Regions from separate parts of the Faecalibacterium faecis genome, predicted to be linked through region 3. Evidence: predicted binding sites of a transcription regulator. Region 3 holds the regulator's gene; each other region holds the start of a gene.
The links. Region 3 encodes Rex, which represses fermentation and respiration genes when NADH is low (regulators of the CRP and FNR family bind a similar motif). Its sites were predicted from a motif close to ATTGTTAANNNNTTAACAAT; they were not measured.

Region 1: coaD (pantetheine-phosphate adenylyltransferase) is a predicted target of Rex. The motif match lies at 4,951-4,970, and genes of this name have one in related genera.
Region 2: WMO17_RS07685 (phosphoglycerate kinase) is a predicted target of Rex. The motif match lies at 1,514-1,533, and genes of this name have one in related genera.

Annotation. Positions count from the first base shown of each region.
Region 1 covers NZ_JBBMEP010000001.1:122,458-130,012, forward strand. Annotated here, with positions in the region: gene glmS (glutamine--fructose-6-phosphate transaminase (isomerizing)) at 1-1,531, shown strand, start outside; gene WMO17_RS00570 (AI-2E family transporter) at 1,900-3,165, opposite strand; gene WMO17_RS00575 (butyryl-CoA:acetate CoA-transferase) at 3,214-4,560, opposite strand; gene coaD (pantetheine-phosphate adenylyltransferase) at 5,074-5,580, shown strand; gene WMO17_RS00585 (acetyl-CoA C-acetyltransferase) at 5,660-6,877, shown strand; gene WMO17_RS00590 (enoyl-CoA hydratase-related protein) at 7,000-7,555, shown strand, end outside.
Region 2 covers NZ_JBBMEP010000012.1:35,652-43,206, forward strand. Annotated here, with positions in the region: gene WMO17_RS07665 (hypothetical protein) at 1-221, shown strand, start outside; gene WMO17_RS07670 (DUF1972 domain-containing protein) at 332-553, shown strand; gene WMO17_RS07675 (hypothetical protein) at 540-692, shown strand; partial or broken gene WMO17_RS07680 (NAD-dependent epimerase/dehydratase family protein) at 861-1,073, shown strand; gene WMO17_RS07685 (phosphoglycerate kinase) at 1,652-2,860, shown strand; gene tpiA (triose-phosphate isomerase) at 2,976-3,746, shown strand; gene gpmI (2,3-bisphosphoglycerate-independent phosphoglycerate mutase) at 3,844-5,370, shown strand; gene WMO17_RS07700 (TetM/TetW/TetO/TetS family tetracycline resistance ribosomal protection protein) at 5,601-7,555, shown strand, end outside.
Region 3 covers NZ_JBBMEP010000019.1:30,796-38,350, reverse strand. Annotated here, with positions in the region: gene WMO17_RS10285 (YgiQ family radical SAM protein) at 1-1,513, opposite strand, end outside; gene WMO17_RS10280 (DNA translocase FtsK) at 1,564-4,491, opposite strand; gene WMO17_RS10275 (ClpP family protease) at 4,594-5,274, opposite strand; gene WMO17_RS10270 (redox-sensing transcriptional repressor Rex) at 5,536-6,177, shown strand; gene WMO17_RS10265 (thymidine kinase) at 6,429-7,046, shown strand.

The DNA.
Region 1 (7,555 bases), on a different contig from region 3:
GCACAATGGCATCATTGAAAATTACGGCCTGCTCAAGGAGCGCTTGGCCGCAAAAGGCTATACCTTCCAGAGTGAGACGGACACCGAAGTGCTGGTAAAGTTGATCGACAGCTGCTATACCGGTGACCCGCTGCGTGCATTGCAGCAGGCGCTTGCCAAGGTGCGCGGTAGCTATGCGCTGGCCGTGCTGTTCCGGGATTACCCGGACACCATTTTTGCAGTCAAGCGGGAAAGCCCGCTGATCGTCGGCTGGGGCGAGGGCGAAAACTTTGTGGCTTCGGATATTCCGGCACTGCTCAAGTATACCCGGAAATACAGCGTGCTGGAAGAAGGGGATATGGCCGTCTGCACCACAGAGGGCATCCGCTTCTACAACGAATTTGGTGAGCCGGTGGAGCGCCAGCAACTGACGGCGGACTGGGATATGGAAGCTGCCGAAAAGGGCGGCTATCCCCACTTTATGCTCAAGGAGATCAACGAGCAGCCTGCGGCCATTATGGCCACGGTCAGCCCCCGTGTAGAGGACGGACTGCCGGTGCTGCGCATCCCGGAGCTGACCGATGAAGTGCTGCGCGGTATTGGCCGGGTGCATCTGGTGGGCTGCGGTACGGCTATGCATGCCGGCATGGTGGGTAAATCTGCCATCGAAACGTTGGCCCGTGTGCCCGCCGAGGTGGACATTGCCAGCGAGTTCCGTTACCGGGATCCCATTCTGGAAAAGAACGATCTGGTCATCATCATCAGCCAGTCCGGCGAGACCAGCGACACGTTGGCAGCGCTCAAGCTGGCCAAGAGCCGCGGCGTGCCGGTGCTGGCCATCGTGAATGTGGTTGGCAGCTCCATTGCACGTGCCGCAGATTATGTAATGTACACCTATGCCGGGCCGGAGATCGCGGTAGCATCCACCAAGGCGTATATGGTGCAGATGTGCGTGCTGTATCTGTTTGCACTGCGGCTGGCCTACGCGCGCGGACGGCTGAGCGAGGCAGAGACCCGCCGCTTTACGGCCCAGCTGCTGCGCGCACCGGAGGTCATCAAGCCGCGCCTTGCAGATTGTGAGCAGATCAAGTACCTTGCCAGCCGCTATGTGAACACCCAGAGCTGCTTCTTCATTGGGCGCGGGTTCGACTATGCGCTCTCGCTGGAGGGCAGCCTGAAACTCAAGGAGATCAGCTATGTGCACTCGGATGCCTATGCAGCCGGTGAACTGAAACATGGTACCATCAGCCTGATCACCGATGGCGTGCCGGTGATCGCACTGGCCACCCAGAAACAGGTGTACGAAAAGACCATTTCCAATGCCAAGGAGACCCGCAGCCGCGGCGCAAGGGTGCTGCTGTTTACCACAAAGGATGCTGTGGTGCCGGAAGGCGTGGCAGATGCCGTGATCCGGCTGGATGAGTATGAGGATATCCTGATGCCGCTGCAGCTCATTGTGCCGCTGCAGCTGTTTGCCTATTATATGGCTGTTCTGCGCGGCTGTGACGTGGATAAGCCGCGCAATCTGGCCAAGAGCGTGACCGTGGAGTGACGGCATAAAACGCAGCCAGAAAGCCCTGCACGAAACAGAAATAAAAAAACAGGACCTGCTCTGAATCACTGAAGTGCATTCTGTCAAGTAGAAAAAAATAATATAAGGTTTTTGTTCGCCGTTTCCACAAGGAGACGGCGAATTTTTTGTGCAAAATCGGTATCAGGCAGCTCGGTTCATGGCACCGACATGAGCCTGCATCGACATCTGGATGAACAGACGGTGCTGGTAACGGCGGCTGTTGCAGCAGTCAATCGTGAAGAGTGATTGTTCTTTCTTGACATGAAAATACCCCCAGAGTACTCAGAGTTTTTGTCTCTGTCTACTCTAGGGGTAGCGTATCACATGGAATGCCGGGGCATTGTGATTTATAGATTATTTGTTTCGGCAGGAGGTGCTTCCGATGCAGACGCTTCTACCGGAACATCGTCCTCCGGGTCACCGAAGTTGTCGTGGTAAGTCTGCAGCAGGTCGATCTCCTTGTTGCGCTTCAGGCCGTAGATGACCAGCTTTTTGATCACATCATAGATGACTGCAAACAGCGGCACACCTACGATCATGCCCACAAAGCCCCACAGACCGCCGAACAGCAGGATGGCGAACAGTACCCAGAAACTGGAAAGACCGGTGGTGTTGCCCAGGATCTTGGGGCCGATCACGTTTCCGTCCAGCTGCTGCAGCACCAGAACGAACAGGACGAACCACAGCGCCTTGATGGGGCTCTGAATGAGGATCAGCAGGGTGGCGGGCACGGCACCGATGAACGGGCCGAAGAAGGGAATCACATTGGTCACGCCGATGATCACGGAAACCAGAAGGGCACTGGGGAACTTGAAGATCAGGCAGCCGATATAGCACAGCACGCCGATGATGGCGGAATCCATGATCTTGCCGTTGATGAAACCGCCGAACATCTTATCGGCGTACTTCACTTCTTCCTTGATCAGCTCTGCCCAGCGGGGCTTGAAGATGCTGTAGAGCACCAGCTTGGCCTGCTGAACAAAGCGCTTGCGGCTGGCCAGCATATACACGGCCACGATGATGCCGATGATCAGGTTCTTGGCCATGGTCACTACGTTCAGCACACCCACTGCGGCACCGCTGACGATGTTCTGCATGGAGGGCAGGAGCCGGGTCTTGATCAGATCATCGATATTGGTGCTGATGGTGGCATAAGCAGAGTTGAGCATGTCCATGATCTGCTGGTTGTTCTCAATGAACTCCACATGATTCGCCCACTGCACGAACTTTGCGAGGTTGCGCTGCGCAGTGTAGTACAGGGTGGTCACGCTGGTAATGAGCTGCGGAATGATCATCATGCACAAAGCGTAGATGAGGAGCAGGCCGAACAGGATGGTCAGCGTAACGGACAGCACATTGACCAGACCATGCATCTTTTCCGGGATGAACCGGCGCAGAAAGCTCTCGATGGTGTTGCACACAGGTTTGAGCAGGTAGGCGATGACGGCACCGTAGATGAATGGCATCAGAATGCCGGTCAGCGTGGAGATGGCATCGCCAAAACCATCGAAGCGGTAGATCAGGAAAAAGAAGATGATGCTCAGGGAGATCGCTCCAAATCCTGCCAACATCCCGTAGAGATAGGGCTTGATGTGCGGCTTTTTGTCCATCATGATAGACTCCATTTCAGCCGCGGACAGCAGGAATCCCCGCGGCACTTATCAGATTTTGTTGCTCCTGCGCCAGATGTGCATTTTTTCGGCTTCCTTGATCAGGTCTTCACGGAAGTCGGGATGTGCTACGCTGATCAGAGCTTCAGCCTTTTCCCAGGTGGTCAGGCCCTTCAGGTTCACGCAGCCGTACTCGGTGCACAGGTAGTGGATGTTGGCACGGGTATCGGTGACGATGCTGCCGTTTTCCAGAGTGGGACGGATGCGGCTCTCCAGCTGGCCGGTCTTCTTATTAAAGAAGGTAGAGGACAGGCAGATAAAGCTCTTGCCGCCCTTGGAAAGGTATGCGCCCAGAACGAAGTCCAGCTGACCGCCGGCACCGGAGATGTGCTTGAGGCCTGCAGTCTCGGCGTTCACCTGACCGAACAGGTCGATGTCCACAGCGTTGTTGATGGAAATAAAGTTATCCAGTGCGGAGATGCTGCGGATATCGTTGGTGTAGTCCACGGGTGCAGACATGCACTCCGGATTATCGTTCAGGTAATCGTACATTTTCTGGGTGCCGGCACCGAAGGCGTAGACCTGACGGCCCTTGTCCAGCTGCTTGCATGCACCGGTGATCTTGCCGGCCTTGGCGATATCCACAAAGGCATCCACATACATTTCGGTGTGCACGCCCAGATCCTTCAAATCGCTCTGTGCGATCAGGCTGCCGATGGCATTGGGCATACCGCCGATGCCCAGCTGCAGGCAGGCACCGTTGGGGATCTGCGGAACGATCAGGTTGGCAACCTTCAGATCCACTTCGGTAGCAGCACCGGGAGCGGCCATCTGGCCGATGGGCGGGTTCTCGCCTTCCACGATGCCGGTGACCTGAGAAATGTGGATGCAGTTCTCCATGCCGCCAAGGCAGCGGGGCATGTTCTTGTTGACCTCAACGATGATCTTCTTGGCTTTTTCGCACACAGCACCCAGATGAGATGCACTGGGGCCGAAGTTGAAGTAGCCATGCTCGTCCATGGGGGTCACCTGGAACACCGCCACATCCAGCGGATCCGGGCTTTCGCGGTAGTAGCGGGGCAGCTCGGAATAACGGATGGGGGAGTAGAAGGAGAAGCCCTGTGCAATGGCCTTGCGCTCAATGCCGCCCATATGCCAGCTGTTCCATGTCATGTGTGCAGCGGGATCGTCGATCTGGAAGATCGCGGGCACCCACATCAGGATGCCGCCGCGGAAGTTGACACCTTCCAGCTCAGGCAGACGCTTTGCGATCTCGGCATCCACCGCCACAGGGGTGTTCACAGCCCAGCCGTAATCCACCCAGTCACCGCTTTTGACCAGTGCGGCAGCCTGAGCGGCGGTCATTTTCTTCTGAGCATACAGTTCCGTAAAATCCATTATAAACCATCCTCTCCTATAATAACATAAAGGAATTGTAAATTTATCATTTACTCTTCCTGCACGGACAAATCTTTGCAGGATGTTTACCACCTGTTGGCAATTTGAACACAGCTCTGACACAGGCGGATGATATCCTGATAACCAGCAGAAGGCAGCTGTCGGACAGGGCAGCAGATCTGCACAACTTAGTTATAACATTAACAATGTGTAGAATCAATAGTTTATCGAGAAAATTTTGACCGACTGGCAATATGGACAAAATTCGAGGAGTTTTTGGACGATTGTTTGGTACTGGAAAACCAAAATCTTTGCAAAAGGACTTGATAAAATTTTGACGATATGGTTTACTTATAGCGTAGCAGGCAGCTGCGATGCAGCACGACATTGATTGTTTAAATTTTAACGATAAAACGTACAGCTTGCACAAAAATCTTGCACCCAAGACTGGAAAGTGCTATCATGGCAGAACCAAAACGCGCTTTTCACAGCGCTCAAGGAGGACACCAGACGATGGCAACAGCAGTTTATCCCGGTTCGTTCGATCCGGTCACAAAAGGGCATCTCGATATCATCAAGCGCGCAGCAAAGATCAACGATCATCTGATCGTGGCGGTGCTCAACAACAGCGCAAAGAATCCGCTCTTCACCGTGGAGGAGCGCGTAGAGCTGCTCAAGGAGTGCTGCAAAGGCATCCAGAATGTTTCGGTGGAGAGCTTCGACGGCCTGACCGTGGAGTTCGCCAAGAAACGGCACGCTTCGGTGATGGTGCGGGGCCTGCGGGCGGTGACGGATTTTGAAAACGAGATCCAGCTTGCGCAGACCAATCACGCACTGATGCCCGGCATCGAGACCATGTTTCTGGCAACGAGCATCAAGTGGAGCTACCTTTCTTCCACCATTGTAAAAGAGGCAGCTTACTACGGCAGCGACATCGGTAAGTTCGTCACACCCAATGTGGAAAAGGCGGTCAACGAAAAGTATGCGCTGATCCGGCAGAAAAAAGACCCCGAGACCTAATTTGTAAAAGCGCTTACGGGCGTTTTGATAAAAATGGCTTACGAAAAGTAACACATACACAATTCAGGAGGCTATTCACATGAAAAAGATCGTTATCGCATCTGCATGCCGTACCGCTATTGGCAAGTTCGGCGGCACTCTGGCAAACGTTCCCGCAGTTGAGCTGGGCTCCATCGTCATCAAGGAAGCTCTGAACCGTGCAAACGTCGCTCCCGAGCAGGTCGATCATGTCTACATGGGCTGCGTCATTCAGGCCGGTCTGGGCCAGAACGTCGCTCGTCAGGCTGCTCTGAAGGCTGGCCTGCCCATCGAGACCCCGGCTGTCACTGTCAACGTGGTGTGCGGCTCCGGTCTGAACTGCGTCAATATGGCTGCTCAGATGATCGAGGCTGGCGATGCTGATATCGTGGTCGCAGGCGGCATGGAGAACATGGACATGGCTCCCTTCGCACTGCAGAAGGCTCGTTACGGCTACCGCATGGGCGCTCCTATGGGCAAGAGCGAGATCGTGGATACCATGGTCAACGATGCTCTGTGGGATGCCTGCGGCTTCAACAAGCACATGGGCATGACCGCTGAGAACGTCTGCACCAACGAGACCTATCAGAAGAAGTACGGCTACAGCCCCATCACCCGTGAGATGCTGGACGAGTTCTCATACAACAGCCAGCTGAAGGCTGACAAGGCCATCAAGGACGGCGCTTTCAAGGACGAGATCGTTCCCGTTGTGATCAAGGGCAAGAAGGGCGACACCGTGTTCGATACTGATGAAGGCCCCCGTCTGAGCGCTCCTGAAGTGCTGGCAAAGCTGAAGCCCGCTTTCACCAAGGACGGCATCGTGACCGCCGGCAACTCTTCCGCCATCAATGACGGCGCTGCTGCTCTGGTCATCATGAGCGAGGAGAAGGCTAAGGAGCTGGGCGTGAAGCCTCTGGCTACCTGGGTCGCAGGTGCTTTGGCTGGCGTTGAGCCGGAAGTCATGGGTCTGGGCCCCATCGCTGCTACCAAGAAGGTCATGGCTAAGACCGGCATGAGCGTTGCTGACATGGATCTGATCGAGGCCAACGAGGCATTTGCTGCTCAGTCTGTGGCTGTCAGCCAGGCTCTGAACTTTGATATGAGCAAGGTGAACGTCAACGGCGGCGCAATTGCTCTGGGCCACCCGGTCGGCGCTTCCGGCGCTCGTATCCTGGTCACCCTGCTGTATGCTATGAAGCATCGCGGTGCTCACAAGGGTCTGGCTACCCTGTGCATCGGCGGCGGCATGGGCTGCGCTACCATCGTTGAGATGGACTAAGTTCCACCTCTTGGAATCCTGACTGAATGACAGACCCGGACGGGGAAGGGAACCGGAGAGCCTTTCCTCCGTCCGGGGGCTGTTTGTGATAATTGATAAGATTTGAATAGGAGGTTTTCACAATGGCATTTGTAAAAACCGAGGTGCAGGGTGCAGTTGAGATCATTACCATCGACCGCCCCAAGGCACTGAATGCCCTGAATCCCGAAGTTCTGGCAGACCTGAAGGCAGCTTTTGAGGCTGTGGATCAGGAGACTGTCCGCTGCATCGTTCTGACCGGCGAAGGCGACAAGAGCTTCGTGGCAGGTGCAGATATCGGTTCCATGAGCACCATGACCAAGGCAGAGGGCGAGGCCTTCGGCAAGCTGGGCAATGATGTGTTCCTGATGATCGAGAGCTTCCCCATCCCCGTTATTGCAGCCGTGAACGGCTTTGCACTGGGCGGCGGCAACGAGCTGGCTATGAGCTGCGACATCCGCATCTGCTCTGACAACGCTGTGTTCGGCCAGCCGGAAGTGGGTCTGGGCATCACCCCGGGCTTCGGCGGCACCCAGCGTCTGGCACGTCTGGTCGGCATGGGTATGGCAAAGCAGCTGGTCTACTCTGCACTGAACATCAAGGCGGACGAGGCTCTGCGCATTGGTCTGGTGAACGCTGTGTATCCTCAGGCTGAACTGA
Region 2 (7,555 bases), on a different contig from region 3:
TGAACGAAGAACTGGAAAGGGAGGTGCTTGTTATGTGCAACCTTAGTCAGGGCGTAAAGGCCGAAGGTAGAGAAGAAGGCATCAACATTGGTGAGATGCGGATGCTGGTTAAACAGGTAAGAAAAGGCCGTGTGACGATTGAAGAAGCAGCGGAAGATGCTGGAATGACAGTAGAGGAATTTAAGAAAGTGATGGAAAACACCCCGCTGCAGGCGGTCTAAGATAAAAAGCATATAGAGTAAAATGTAAAGCCCTACAAGGCTCAGATCGGTTCGATACCGATTGAAAGCCTTGTAGGGCTTATTTTTTTGGCGTTTTTTCAATTTTATTTGTGAAAAATGTTGTCCAAGACTTGACATCGGCCGGCATTGATTGGCAGCGCGAGAAATGGCAATCAGGACTTGGTTCTAAGTTTATCCACCAAGGCGAAAAAAATGCTGCGAAATATGCGGACGAGGTCATTGTTCTGAGCAAAGGCGTGCAGGATTATTTTAAGGAAACTTATGGAAGAGAAACGCACTTTATCCCTAATGGCGTGAATGAAAAACTATAAAATCGCTGTGGCCGGCACGGGATACGTCGGGCTTTCCTTGGGAGTGCTGCTGGCGCAGAACCATCAGGTAGTGGCAGTCGATATTGTGCAGGCTATGAAGGTGTCTACCATAAAGTTTCAGTTGAAGCGAAATAAGTGAGTAGCCCATGACAGGTCTACATAAAAGATTCAGTGGTGGTCGGAAGATGATCACTGTGAGAAAAATGATAACTACAGTGTGATGAACACACTGTTTGATATAGATAAACCCCGCCGATGTATTGCATCGGCGGTTAGATATAAAAATTTGTGAGAGGAATATAGCGGAATGAAGTTTTTTATAACGGGCGTAGGCGGTCAGTTGGGTCATGATGTGATGAATGAGCTATTGAAGCGTGGTCATGAAGGCGTCGGTTCGGATATTCAGGAAAACTACAGCGGCGTGGCAGATGGTTCTGCAGTAACAAAAGCACGGTATATGGCCCTGGATATTACTGATAAGGACGCTGTAGAGAAAGTAATTACAGAAATAAATCCAGATCAAGAAGAACGAAAAGAGCAGCCAACATAGAAGTCAGAATTTTCTTTTTTCCCCTTTAGCAGAGATGGCTTCTGAGACCAAAATGTGACCCAGTAGGGCACATTTTAAGGAACAAGTGACCTGCTGGGTCACAGAAAAATTATCTGATATCCATGAATATGTGGGGGGGTGACTCCGGATTTTCTGGATGTATTGGAGGAAGGCTTCAAAGAATTCTTTGAAAAAGAAGTGTCGAATAATCCTCTGAAAGCAGAATATTTTCAGGAAGTATAAGGCGAGCGGCTATGCTGGTGTGAAAGCAATTTTTGAGCGGGATCAGCGGAACCAGAAGTTCATATGGGGAATGTATGACCGCATTTGCGGAATGTTCTGCCGGAAAACACGGTAAAGCTGCGGCTTTCGGTCAAAATACACACATTTCCGTGCATCAGCGGCAAATGTTTGTTAAACTATTATCTATTTTGCAACCTTGCAATGTGCACGGTTTTTGTTTATAATAGTAGAGTAACGGGGCAAGATCCCCCGAATGCGAGCGAAACTCTAGTTCAGAAATTAAAACTTGAGAGGAGTTTATTACCATGGGTTTAGGTAAGAAGACGATCGACGATCAGAACTACTGCGGCAAGAAGGTGCTTGTCCGTTGCGATTTCAACGTCCCGATGAAGGACGGTGTGATCACCAACGAGAACCGCATCAACGCAGCTCTGCCCACCATCCAGAAGCTGGTCAACGATGGCGCAAAGGTCATCCTGTGCAGCCATCTGGGCAAGCCCAAGAACGGCCCCGAGGCAAAGTTCAGCCTGGCACCCGTTGCTGTGGCTCTGAGCGCAAAGCTGGGCAAGACCGTTGTGTTTGCTGACGACGACAACGTTGTGGGCGAGAACGCAAAGGCTGCTGTTGCTGCCATGAACAACGGCGATGTCGTTCTGCTGCAGAACACCCGCTTCCGCAAGGAAGAGACCAAGAACATGCCTGAGTTCAGCGAAGAGCTGGCTTCTCTGGCTGATGCATATGTTGACGATGCATTCGGCAGCTGCCACCGTGCACACTGCTCCACTGCAGGTGTCACCGACTTCATCAAGGATACCGCTGTTGGTTACCTGATGGAGAAGGAGATCAAGTATCTGGGCAACGCTGTGAACGATCCCGTTCGTCCCTTCACCGCTATTCTGGGCGGCGCAAAGGTCGCAGACAAGCTGAATGTTATCTCCAACCTGCTGGAGAAGGTCGATACCCTGATCATCGGCGGCGGCATGGCTTACACCTTCGTCAAGGCTCAGGGCTACGAGGTCGGCAAGAGCCTGTGCGACGATTCCAAGCTGGATTACTGCAAGGAGATGATGGCCAAGGCTCAGGAGAAGGGCGTGAAGCTGCTGCTGCCCGTTGATGCTGTCTGCATCAAGGACTTCCCCGATCCCATCGACGCTCCGGTTGAGACCACTGTTGTTCCCGTCACCGCGATCCCGGCTGACATGGAAGGCTGCGACATCGGCCCCGAGACCATGAAGCTGTTTGCCGATGCTGTCAAGGCATCCAAGACCGTTGTGTGGAACGGCCCCATGGGCGTGTTCGAGAACCCCACTCTGGCAGCTGGCACTCTGGCAGTTGCCAAGGCTATGGCTGAGAGCGATGCTACCACCGTGATCGGCGGCGGCGACAGCGCAGCAGCTGTGCAGCAGATGGGTCTGGGCGACAAGATGACCCACATCTCCACCGGCGGCGGCGCTTCTCTGGAGTATCTGGAGGGCAAGGAGCTGCCCGGCATCGCAGTCATTCAGAACGCATAATCTGATCCCGGCATCATAATGGGTGCGGCGGCTTTAGCGCCGCCGCATCTTTTTGTTTGTGCAGAGCTTTCTGCACGATAGCACGATAGAAGGTAAATAAAGGAGATAGAGTATCATGGATAAGGCAAAGCGTAAGGCTATCATTGCAGGCAACTGGAAGATGAACAAGACTGCCTCCGAGGCTGCTGTTCTGGTGGACGAGCTGGTCCCCGCAGTGCAGGACGCAGGCTGCGAGGTGGTCATCTGCACCCCGTATACCGATCTGGTCACCGCTGTGGAAAAGACCAAGGGCACCAACATCCATGTGGGTGCTGAGAATGTTCACTTCGAGAAGTCCGGCGCTTTCACCGGCGAGATCAGCGCTGACATGCTGGTAGATCTGGGCGTGGAGTACGTCATTGTGGGCCACTCTGAGCGCCGCCAGTACTTCGCCGAGACCGACCAGACCGTGAACAAGCGCGCTCTGGCTGCTCTGAACGCCGGTCTGAAGGTCATCATCTGCGTGGGCGAGAGCCTGCAGCAGCGCGAAGAGGGCGTGACCGAAGAGCTGGTGCGTATGCAGACCAAGATCGCTCTGCGTGATGTGACCGCTGAGCAGATGGCAAATGTTGTGATCGCTTACGAGCCCATCTGGGCCATCGGCACCGGCAAGACCGCTACCGCCGATCAGGCTGAGGAAGTCTGCGGCCAGATCCGCAAGGTGATCGGCGAGGTGTACGGCGAGGCAGTTGCCGAGGCTACCACTGTCCAGTACGGCGGCAGTATGAACGCCAAGAACTGCGAGGAGCTGCTGAGCAAAAAGGATGTGGACGGCGGCCTGATCGGCGGCGCATCCCTGAAGGCTCCCGACTTTGCAGTGATCGTCAACGCAGCCACCAAGGGCTGATCGACGGTTTAAATCAGCTGTTTCAGCGCCCGGCTGCGCCGCATTTTCAGCGCTGTGCCGGGCGCTGATTTGTTAAATTCAAAGGAGATTCAATTTTATGGCAAAGAAACCTGTTCTTCTGTGCATCATGGATGGCTTCGGCTGGGTGCCGGAGGAGACCTTCGGCAACGCCGTGGTCGCCGCAAAGAAACCCCACCTCGATGCTCTGATGGCAAAATATCCCATGACCACCATCAACGCTTCCGGTATGGCCGTCGGTCTGCCCGAGGGCCAGATGGGCAACTCTGAGGTTGGCCACACCAACATGGGCGCTGGCCGCATCGTGTACCAGCAGCTCACCCTCATCACCAAGTCCATCAAGGACGGCGAGATGCTCCAGAACCCGGTTCTGGTCAAGAACATGAAGGCTGCCATCGATGCCGGCAAGGCCATCCATCTGATGGGTCTGGTGGGCACCGGCGGTGTGCACAGCCACGCAGACCACTGGTTCGGCGTGCTGGAAATGGCAAAACATCTGGGTGCAAAGAACGTTTACCTGCACTGCATCACTGATGGCCGTGATACCGACCCGCACTCCGGCAAGGGCTTCCTGGCCGACCTGCAGGCCAAGCTGGACGAGCTGGGCATCGGCAAGATCGCCAGCGTCTCCGGCCGTTACTACGCCATGGATCGCGATAACAACTGGGATCGTGAAGAGAAGGCATATGCTGCCTTTGTCTACGGCGAGGGCAATCATGCCGCCAACGCTGCCGAGGCCATCGAGGCATCCTATGCAGCAGACAAGACCGACGAGTTCGTTCTGCCCTGCGTCACCTGTGAGGGCGGCCGCGTGCAGGATGGCGACACCGTCATCTTCATGAACTTCCGCCCCGACCGTGCCCGCCAGATGACCCGTATCTTCTGCGACGATGCGTTCACCGGCTTTGAGCGCCGCGGCGGCCGCAAGCAGGTGAACTATGTCTGCATGGCCGAATACGATGCCACCATGCCCAACTGCGAGGTCGCCTATCCGCCTGTGGAGCTGAAGAACGTTCTGGGCCAGTACCTGTCCGAGAATGGCAAGACTCAGCTGCGCATTGCCGAGACCGAGAAGTACGCTCATGTCACCTTCTTCTTCAACGGCGGCGTGGAGGCTCCCTACGAGGGCGAGGACCGCTGCGTGATCCCCAGCCCGAAGGTCGCCACCTATGACCTGAAGCCCGAGATGAGCGCCCCCGAGGTTGCTGCCGAGTGCGTCAAGCGCATCGAGAGCGGCAAGTACGATGTGGTGATCCTGAACTTCGCAAACTGCGATATGGTCGGCCACACCGGCGTGTTCGATGCTGCGGTCAAGGCCGTGGAAGCCGTTGACACTGCTGTGGATCAGGTGGTCACTGCTGTGCTGAATGCAGGCGGCTGCGCCTTCATCACCGCCGACCACGGCAACGCCGAGAAGATGATGAACCCGGACGGCACCCCCTTCACCGCACACACCACCAATGTGGTGCCCTTTGTGGCTGTTGGCTGCGGCGATGTGAAGCTGCGTGAGGGCGGCTGCCTTGCCGATATCGCTCCCACCATGCTGCCGTATATCGGTCTGCCCGTGCCTGCTGAAATGACCGGCAAGAGCATCATTGTGGAGTAATTGACCGTTAAAATGGCCGACGCGTTCGCTTTGGCTATGAATAGCGGAATTGTTATTCTTATATTTACAGCTCTGGAAAATCTGCGGATTTTCCAGAGCTGTTTTTTCACGTGAAAAGCCGATAAGATAAACTGCGTTTTTGGGTTTCGACCCCATTCTAAATCAAAAACTTTTCTTTTTTTCCCATCCGTGCTACAATAAAAATGAATTTTTGATTGTAGGAGAAGCGGATGGAAACAACGCATAAACAAATCGTTCTGGGCATCCTTGCCCATGTGGACTCCGGCAAGACCACCCTTTCGGAAGCCATGCTCTACCGCTCCGGCGCGATCCGCAAGCTGGGCCGCGTGGATCACAAGGATGCCTTTCTGGATACCGACACGCTTGAAAAAGCGCGCGGCATCACCATCTTTTCTAAGCAGGCCCTGTTGACAGCGGGCAATACGGATATCACATTGCTGGACACCCCCGGCCATGTGGATTTTTCCACCGAGACAGAGCGCACCCTGCAGGTGCTGGACTATGCTGTGCTGGTGGTAAGCGGCACCGACGGCGTGCAGAGCCACACCGAGACGCTCTGGCGGCTGCTGCGGCGCTACCATGTGCCCACCTTTGTGTTCGTGAACAAGATGGACCTGCCCGGCAAGAGCAGGGAAGAGCTGCTCGCCCAGCTGAACCACCGTCTGGGCGAGGGCTTTGTGGCCTTTGATGTGCCGCAGGCCGACCGGGACGAAGCACTGGCTCTGTGTGACGAAAACCTGATGGATCGGATGCTGGATGCCGGGCAGTTGACCGATGCGGACCTCATCCCGGCCGTTGCACGCCGGCATGTGTTCCCGTGCTGGTTCGGTTCGGCGCTGCGGCGTACCGAAAACGATGCACTGGAAAGCGTGGACGCTCTGATGGACGGCATCGACCGCTATACCCGTCCGGCTCCCGCGCTGGATGCCTTTGGCGCCAAGGTGTTTAAGGTGTCGCAGGATGAGCAGGGCACGCGCCTGACATGGCTGCGCGTGACTGGCGGCGAACTGAAGGTAAAGGCCCAGCTCTCCGGCGAAGCAGATGGTGAGCCGTGGGAGGAAAAGGCAAACCAGCTGCGGCTGTACTCCGGCGTAAAGTATACGCTGGCGGAAGCCATCGGCCCGGGGCAGGTGTGCGCCGTCACCGGCCTGACCAAGGCGCGCCCGGGCGAGGGCCTTGGCGCGGAACGCGACAGCGATGTGCCGGTTCTGGAACCGGTGCTAAGCTATCAGGTGCTGCTGCCGGAGGGGGCTGATGTGCACGCGGCACTGGGCAAGCTGCACCGGCTGGAAGAAGAGGAGCCGCAGCTCCATGTGGTATGGAACGAGACTTTGGGCGAGATCCATGTGCAGCTCATGGGCGAGGTGCAGCTGGAAGTGCTGCGCAGTTTGCTGGCAGAGCGCTTTGGCCTGAACGTGGAGTTCGGCCCCGGCGGCATTCTGTACAAGGAGACCATCACGGAGCCTATGGAGGGCGTGGGCCACTACGAGCCGCTGCGCCACTATGCGGAGGTGCATGTCAAGCTGGAGCCCCTGCCCCGCGGCAGCGGGATGCAGTTTGCCGCCGACTGCCGGGAAGAAGTGCTGGACAAGAACTGGCAGCGCCTTGTGCTGACCCATCTGGAAGAAAAGCAGCACCTTGGCGTGCTGACCGGTGCGCCGCTGACGGACGTGAAAATCACCCTCATTGCAGGCCGCGCCCATCTTAAACACACGGAGGGCGGAGATTTCCGGCAGGCCACCTATCGCGCGGTGCGGCAGGGCCTGATGCTGGCCAAAAGCCAGCTGCTGGAGCCATGGTATGCCTTTCGGCTGGAAGTGCCGGTGGAGAACCTTGGCCGTGCCATGACCGATATCCAGCGCATGGAGGGCAGCTTTGACCCGCCAGAGAGCGGGGAAGAGGCTGCTGTGCTCACCGGTTTTGCACCGGTGGCCACCATGCGCAGCTACCCCATGGAGGTGGTGGGCTATACCCGGGGCCGGGGACACCTGACCCTGACGCTGGACGGCTACCGGCCCTGCCACAATGCGGCGGAGATCATTGAAGCCGTGGGCTACGAGCCGGAGCACGACCTTGACAACCCGGCAGATTCGGTGTTCTGTGCCCATGGCGCGGGCTTTGTGGTGCCTTGGGATCAGGTGCGCAGCCACATGCATGTGGACAG
Region 3 (7,555 bases):
TGCCCGGGTGACTGGACATCAGATAGGGCACCAGATACTGCTTTTTGCCGGCCTTTTTGCTCAGCTCATAGAACTTATCCTTGAACTTGTTGAAGGTCTCGATGGGCGGCTTGCCCATGTAGGCCAGCGTGTTGGGGGCACAGTGCTCCGGAGCCACCTTCAGCTGGCCGGACACATGGTACTCTACCAGTTCCTTGAAGAAGGTGTCGTCCGGGTCGGCCATCAGGTAGTCGAACCGGATACCGCTGCGGATGAACACCTTTTTCACGCCCGGCAGCTCCCGCACCCGGCGCAGGATCTTCAGGTAGTCGCTGTGGTCCACGATCATGTGGGAGCAGGTGGTGGGGGCAAGACAGTGCTTGCCGCCGGTGCACATGCCCCGCAGCATCTGCTCCCGGCAGGAGGGAAAGCGGAAGTTTGCGGTGGGGCCGCCCACATCGTGGATGTAGCCCTTGAAATCCGGCTCGTGGGTCATGCGCTCGGCTTCTGCCACGATGCTGTCCGCGCTGCGGCTGGTGACACGCCGCCCCTGATGCAGCTGGATGGCGCAGAAGTTGCAGCCGCCAAAGCAGCCGCGGTTCTGGATGATGGAGAACTGCACCTCACGGATGGCGGGCACGCCGCCCATGCTCTCGTAGATGGGGTGGTAACGGCGGGTGTAGGGCAGGGCGTAGACCTTATCCAGCTCCCCGCGCACCAGCGGCTTTGCGGGGATGTTCTGCACCAGATACTTTTCGCTCTGCTTCTGCACGATGATCTGGCCGCTGACCACATCCTGATTGTCCATCTGGATGCGGCAGGCCTTGGCATACGCCGTCTTATCCGACGCCACCTTTTTAAAGCCTGCGCACTCCACGTAGCGCTCGGGCAGATGGTCGAAGTCGGTCATGTAACAGGTGCCGTCCACGTCCGTGATGCTCTCCACCGGCTCCCCGGCGGCAAGGCGGCGGGCGATCTCCACGGTCTGGTGCTCGCCCATGCCAAAGCTGATGATGTCCGCGCCGGAATCCTCGGCGATGCTGGGCAGAACGGTGTCCAGCCAGTAGTCATAGTGGGCAAAGCGGCGCAGGGACGCCTCCAGACCGCCCAGAATCACCGGCAGGTCGGGATAGGCCTGCTTGGCAAGGCGGGTGTACACGGTGGCGCTGCGGTCCGGGCGTGCGCCGCCCTTGCCGCCGGGGGAGTATTCGTCCTCGGCGCGGGGGATCTTTGCCACGGAATAGTGGCTGACCATGCTGTCCACGTTGCCGCCGCCGATGAAGAAGCCGTACTTCGGCTTGCCGAACCGCTTGAAGTCCTCGCAGTCGGTGTAGCGTGGCTGGGCCAGCACGCCGATCTTATAGCCCTCGGCTTCCAGCAGACGGCTGATGATGGCAGTGCCAAAGCTGGGGTGGTCCACATAGGCATCGCCGCCCACCACCACAAAGTCCAGCTGCTCCCACCCGCGGGCCTCCATATCGGCCCGGCTGATGGGAAGAAATTCGGTGTAGATCTTAGGGGAAGAGTTGTCCATTTGCTAATATCCTCATTCTTGGTTGAACACGGGCGAGTGCTCTTTTATTTTTATTCCTCCGGTTGGTTCATCTGCATTTCCAGCCACTGCTGGCGGCTGATAAGCACAGCGCGGGGCTTGGCACCCTCGTAGGGTCCGATGATGCCTTTTTGTTCCATCTCGTCCATGATACGGGCCGCGCGGGCGTAGCCCAGCTTGCAGCGGCGTTGCAGCAGGCTGGTGGAGGCCTGACCGGCATCGATGACCACCTCCACGGCCTGCTTGAACATCGGGTCGGTATCGGGATCCTCGTCGGAGTCCGCGCCGCCGCTGCCTTTCTTGCCGTCCTGAATGGCGTGCTTTTCCATGGCTTCGATCATGGCTTCGTCATACTGCACGGTGCCGCTCTGCTTGATGAAGTCCAGCACACGGCTGATCTCCTCATCCCGCACGAAAGTGCCCTGAATACGGGTAGGCTTGGGCGCACCCACGGGCATGAACAGCATATCACCCATGCCCAGCAGCTTTTCGGCACCGGAGCCGTCCAGAATAGTGCGGCTGTCCACCTGACTGGACACTGCAAATGCGATGCGGCTGGGGATGTTGGCCTTGATCAGGCCGGTGATCACGTCCACGCTGGGGCGCTGGGTGGCTACGATCAGGTGCATACCGGCAGCGCGGGCCTTCTGGGCGATGCGGCAGATGGAGTCCTCCACATCCTTGCCCACCACCATCATCAGATCGGCCAGCTCGTCGATGATAATGGCGATGTAGGGCATCTTTTCCAGATCAGGCCGTTCTGCGGCCAGCTTGTTGAAAGACTTGATGTCGCGCACATTGTTCTCTGCAAACAGATGATAGCGGCGCTCCATCTCCTGCACCGCGCTGCCAAGGGCACCTGCGGCCTTTTTCGGCTCGGTGACCACCGGCATCAGCAGGTGGGGAATGCCGTTGTACTCGGCCAGCTCCACCACCTTGGGGTCGATCAGCAGCAGCTTCACGTCCTCCGGGCTGGAGCGGAACAGCAGGCTCATGATGATGCTGTTCACGCACACGGATTTACCGCTGCCGGTGCTGCCTGCAATGAGCAGATGGGGCATCTTGCACAGGTCTGCCACCTGTGCCACACCGGCAATGTCCTTACCAAGCGCAATGCCCAGAGGTGAGGTCATGCGCAAAAAGCTCTGGCTCTCGAACACGCTGCGAATATACACCGGGGTCTTTTTGTGGTTGGGCACCTCAATGCCCACGGCAGGCTTGCCGGGGATGGGTGCTTCCATACGCACGTCCGCCACCGCAAGGTTCAGGGCGATATCGTCTGCCAGCGAGGTGATGCGGCTGATCTTGACACCCGCCATGGGCTGCACCTCGTACCGGGTAACGGACGGCCCGCGGGAGATATCCAGCACACGGGTGCGCACGCCAAAGCTTTCCAGCGTGTCCACCAGCTTCTGGGCGTTGGCTTTCAGCTCTTCCTGCGCGCCGGGGTCGGTCTCGTCCTGCGATTTTTCAAACAGCTCAATGGGCGGATACTGGTACTGATAAGTATCCACCGGTTCGGTCTCGTCCACAGGGGCCGCTGCCGCGGCCTGCTCGGAAGCGGCAGGCTTTTCCATTGCCGCTGCCACCAGCGTGCTAATATCCTTTTCCTCCACCGGTTCGCTGGTAATGCTGATCCAGCCGTCCTCGTCGGGTGTGCCGCGCATGGCAACGGCGTTTTCGGCGCTCACCCGGGCGGGTGCCGCCGGGACTGCGGGCTGGATGGGCACGGCGGGCATCTCCGGCGTGACTGCCGCTGCCGGGCTTTCCGGCTGGGCCGTCGGCATTGCCGGGGTCATGACCGGAGTATCAAAGCTTTCCGCTGCCGCAGGCTGCACCGGCTGTGCAGCTTTTGCAAAGAAATCGGATGCATCGGTCTCCACCGCGTCCTGTACGATGGGCTGCGGGGCAGGTCTGGGGGCCGGGCGCAGCGGGTTCTGCCCAAAGGTGCCGCCCGGGCCCACGATGAGCGGCTCGATGGGTTCGCTGCCGCCCTCCTTCACCTCAGTGTGGTCGGGGCCAAGGTCTACGTCAAAGGAAGCCCGGGGCCGGGATACCCGTACCTGCACCGGCGTGATGGCCGGGGCGGCAGGCTCCGGCTGGGCAAGCGGCTGGCCGGAAGTATCTGCGGGCGGCTCCGGCTGCGGGGCGGCCTCCGGCTCCTCCGCCTCCATCTCTTCGGTCACCTTGTGGCCCCAGTGGCGGATGCCGTTCAGCCAGTCCGGCACACCGATGCGGAAAGCCGGAGTTTCCATCTCCTCTTCGGCATCTTCCTCATCCCGGTATTCATCTTCTGCTTCGTCGTAGTCTTCCTCAGCCTCGGCTTCTGCCGCGCGGGCAGCGGCACGTTCAGCGCGGCGGGCTGCGCTCTGCTGCGCCATGGCCGCACCCTTTGCGTGCACGCCGCCAAACGCAGCGCACAGCCATTGCCACACCTCTGCCGGGGTCAAATCAAAAATGTACAGGCTGACACACAGTGCCAGCACGATCATGATAAGGGTTGCCGCAGGCCGTCCGCACAGCAGCAGCAGGCTGCCGCCCAGCAGTGCACCCAGCGCACCGCCGCCGATCCATGCATTCACGCCGTTTGCGTAGCAGGCAGCTGTCATCTGGAATGCCGACATGCCCTGCGGCTGGATATCGGAAAAAACGATCATCGTGCCGCAGGCAAACACCAGCCCAAGAACCAGCTTGAAGATCTTGGGCAGAAGGTCTTCGCCCCGGGTATACTGCACAGCAAGGCAGCACACTGCCGCGCCCAGCACAAAGCTGCCGCAGCCAAAAAGTCCGAACAGCACATCGTGCAGGGCCTTCCATGCCGAATCTCCCTCCACAAAGGCCAGCACCACCAGCAAAAGGCCTGCAAACAGGGTGCCAAGCCCCGCCGGAAGCCGCTGTTCTGCGCGTTTTTTGCGCGATGCTGCGCGCCGTGTTGTCGTTTTACGTTTTTTTGTTGCCATGTTTCTTTGTTCCCCGCGTTTGTAGTAGACACACTATTTGATTTTATTATTGTACCACGCAGGGAAGAAAATGGCAAACCTATTGTTGTACAAAATCGGCCTTCATTTGCGTTCAATCTCTTTATACAGCCACGCCAGCGCATCCGAAAGCCCGCCCAGCTCGTCGATGAGCTTTTCCTTCACGGCCCGGCGTCCATCCAGCACGGTGCCCATGTCCATCACCAGCTCGCCGGTGTGGAGCATCAGGTCGGTGTAGCGTTTTTCGGTCATGCCGCTGTGGGCCGCCACAAAGCCGGTGATGCGCTGCTGCATCTGCTCAAAGCTGCGCATGGTCTGCGGCACCCCCAGAATGACACCGGAATGCCGCACCGGGTGCACGGTCATGGTGGCCGTGGGCACGATGAAGCTGCGCCGGGCGCTGACGGCAAGCGGGATACCGATGGAGTGCCCGCCGCCCAGCACAAGCGTTGCACTGGGTTTGGACACGCTGGCGATCAGCTCTGCCAGCGCAAGGCCCGCTTCCACATCCCCGCCTACCGTGTTCAGCAACACCAGCAGGCCCTCGATGCGGGGGTCCTCCTGCGCGGCCACCAGCTGCGGGATGACATGCTCATACTTCGTGGTCTTCTGGCCCTGCGGCGCTTCCGAATGGCCTTCGATCTGGCCGATGACGGTCAGGCAGTGGATCACATGCCCGCCGCGGGCCAGCGTGACCGTGCCCAGATCCTCGATCTCTTCCTTTTCCAGCCGACGCGCGTCGGTCTGCTGCGTTTCATCATTCATGTGCTTTCCTCCTGCGTTTTTTGTCAGCATTCCCCAGCCTGTGCCGGGCTATGCAGACCCGCTGCAGCAAAAAAGCGGTAACATTTCATAAAAATTTTTTGAGAATGATTTGACATTCTCCATCGGTGCAGTATACTTTAAATAATTGACTGTAATATCTGCAATATGAACCCGTAAACGGATCGGGGTTTCTTTGTGCCGCATCTGTAAAGCAGGCAGCTGCGGCAAGTACTGCGATAGAGCGAAAGGAGAAAGTATTCTATGAACACTCCTGCAAGGGCTTCGCTTCCCGTTATCAAGCGTCTTCCCAAATATTACCGCTATCTGTGCTCTCTGCAGGCGGACGGCATCAACAGCATTTCTTCCCGCGAGCTGGCTGCTCAGATGGGCACCACCGCTTCGCAGGTACGGCAGGACTTCAACTGCATCGGCGATGTGAATGGCCGGCAGGGCATTGGCTACTCGGTGGAAAACCTGCTCTCCATTCTGGAAGGCCTGCTGTTCGGCAACGGTGACCGCCTGCCCACCATCCTGATCGGCTGCGGCCGTCTGGGCAAGGCAGTGAGCCGCTTTATCACCACCGATACCAACGGCTACCGCCTGATCGCCGCCTTTGATGTGGCACAGAGCGAGGTGGGCAAGGAGATCAGCGGCATCCAGATCCGCCATATCGACGAGCTGGAGTCTTTCTGTGCCGAGCATCACCCCAAGGTCGCAGTGCTCTGTGTGCCCCGCGACGGTGCGGAACAGGTCAGCGGCCGTCTGGTGGATCTGGGCATCGAGGGCTTCTGGAACTTCTCCCACTATGACCTCTCTGTGCCGTATCCCGATGTGGTGGTGGAGAACGTCCATCTGGGCGACAGCCTGATGAGCCTTGGCTACCGCCTGCGCAATCAGGACTGAACGTACCTATTATAAGTAATAAGAGAACCCTCTCAGTTAAAGCCTGAGATGCCGCTGAACCCTCTCAGTCTCGCATACGCTCGACAGCTCCCCCGAAAGGGGAGCTTTGTGAGTGGGGACGGGAAAGTTTCTGCTTCTCCGGCGCAGGGACAGCCTGCCCGGAAGATACAGAAAAGCTCCCCCATCGGGGGAGCTGGCAAAGCCGTCAGGCTTTGGCTGAGAGGGTTCGTTCTGTAAGGAGAGTTTTTCAAATGGCAAAACTGTATTTCCGTTACGGCGCGATGAACAGCGGCAAGAGCACCGCCCTGATGCAGGTAGCCCACAACTACGAAGAACAGGGGATGCGGGTGCTGATCCTCAAGCCACAGGTGGACACCAAGGGCGGCGGTGAGCTGGTGAGCCGTCTGGGCGTGCGCCGCAAGGCTGATCTGCTGATCCCGCCGGAGACGGACGTGTTCGAGGCCGTGCGCACGGCCAACGCTGACGGTGCGCCGCTGGCCTGCGTGCTGTGCGACGAGAGCCAGTTTTTCACTGCGCAGCAGGCAGAACAGCTGTTCATGGTAACGGTGGATTTGAACATTCCGGTGATCTGCTACGGCCTGCGGGCAGATTTTTCGCTTAAGGGCTTTCCCGGCTCTACCCGCCTGCTGGAGCTGGCCCACACCATCGAGGAGATGAAGACCATCTGCACCTGCGGCCGCAAGGCCATCTGCAACTGCCGCAGGGTGAACGGCAGATTCGTCTTTGAGGGCGAGCAGGTGGCCATCGATCTGGAAAACGATGTGCAGTACGTGAGCATGTGCCCCCAGTGCTATTTCAAGGCAAAGCGCGCGTTCTACGCCGAAAAAGCTGCTTCGCGGGTTGAATAAACTTGTATACAAGGCTGCTGTGTTCAACGACACGGCAGCCTTTCTTTTTTATTCCCGGCCCACAGGCGCAGTCCACACAACAGCGCAAAATATGTCGCTGTCGGTGCTTCTTCACCCCCCCAAAGGGCGAAAAAGCACCGATTTCCATGCCCGAAGACCGGTGCCGGATGCCCGCCGCAAACAATTGATATATCAGAGTGCACATTTTTTGCGCTATTGATATATCAGTTCAAAGACTCCCATCCGGGCTTTTTAAGCTGTTGTTCGTCCACAATGTATGCAACGTTTCCACGTTCTGAAACGGAATGTTTACAAAATTATTGCAAAATTCGACGTTCCTCCTATGATGCATCCCAGTTTTCTATGCAAAATAGCGAAGTATACATGTTGCACAGTTTTTCGAGCCAAGTTTATTCATTTCAGCGAAGGCGTCAATTCTTGCGCGGAAACAAGAGCAATATTTGTACGTTTTTTGTTTAGATATCTGCAATTTGCGTCTTTCTTTTTGG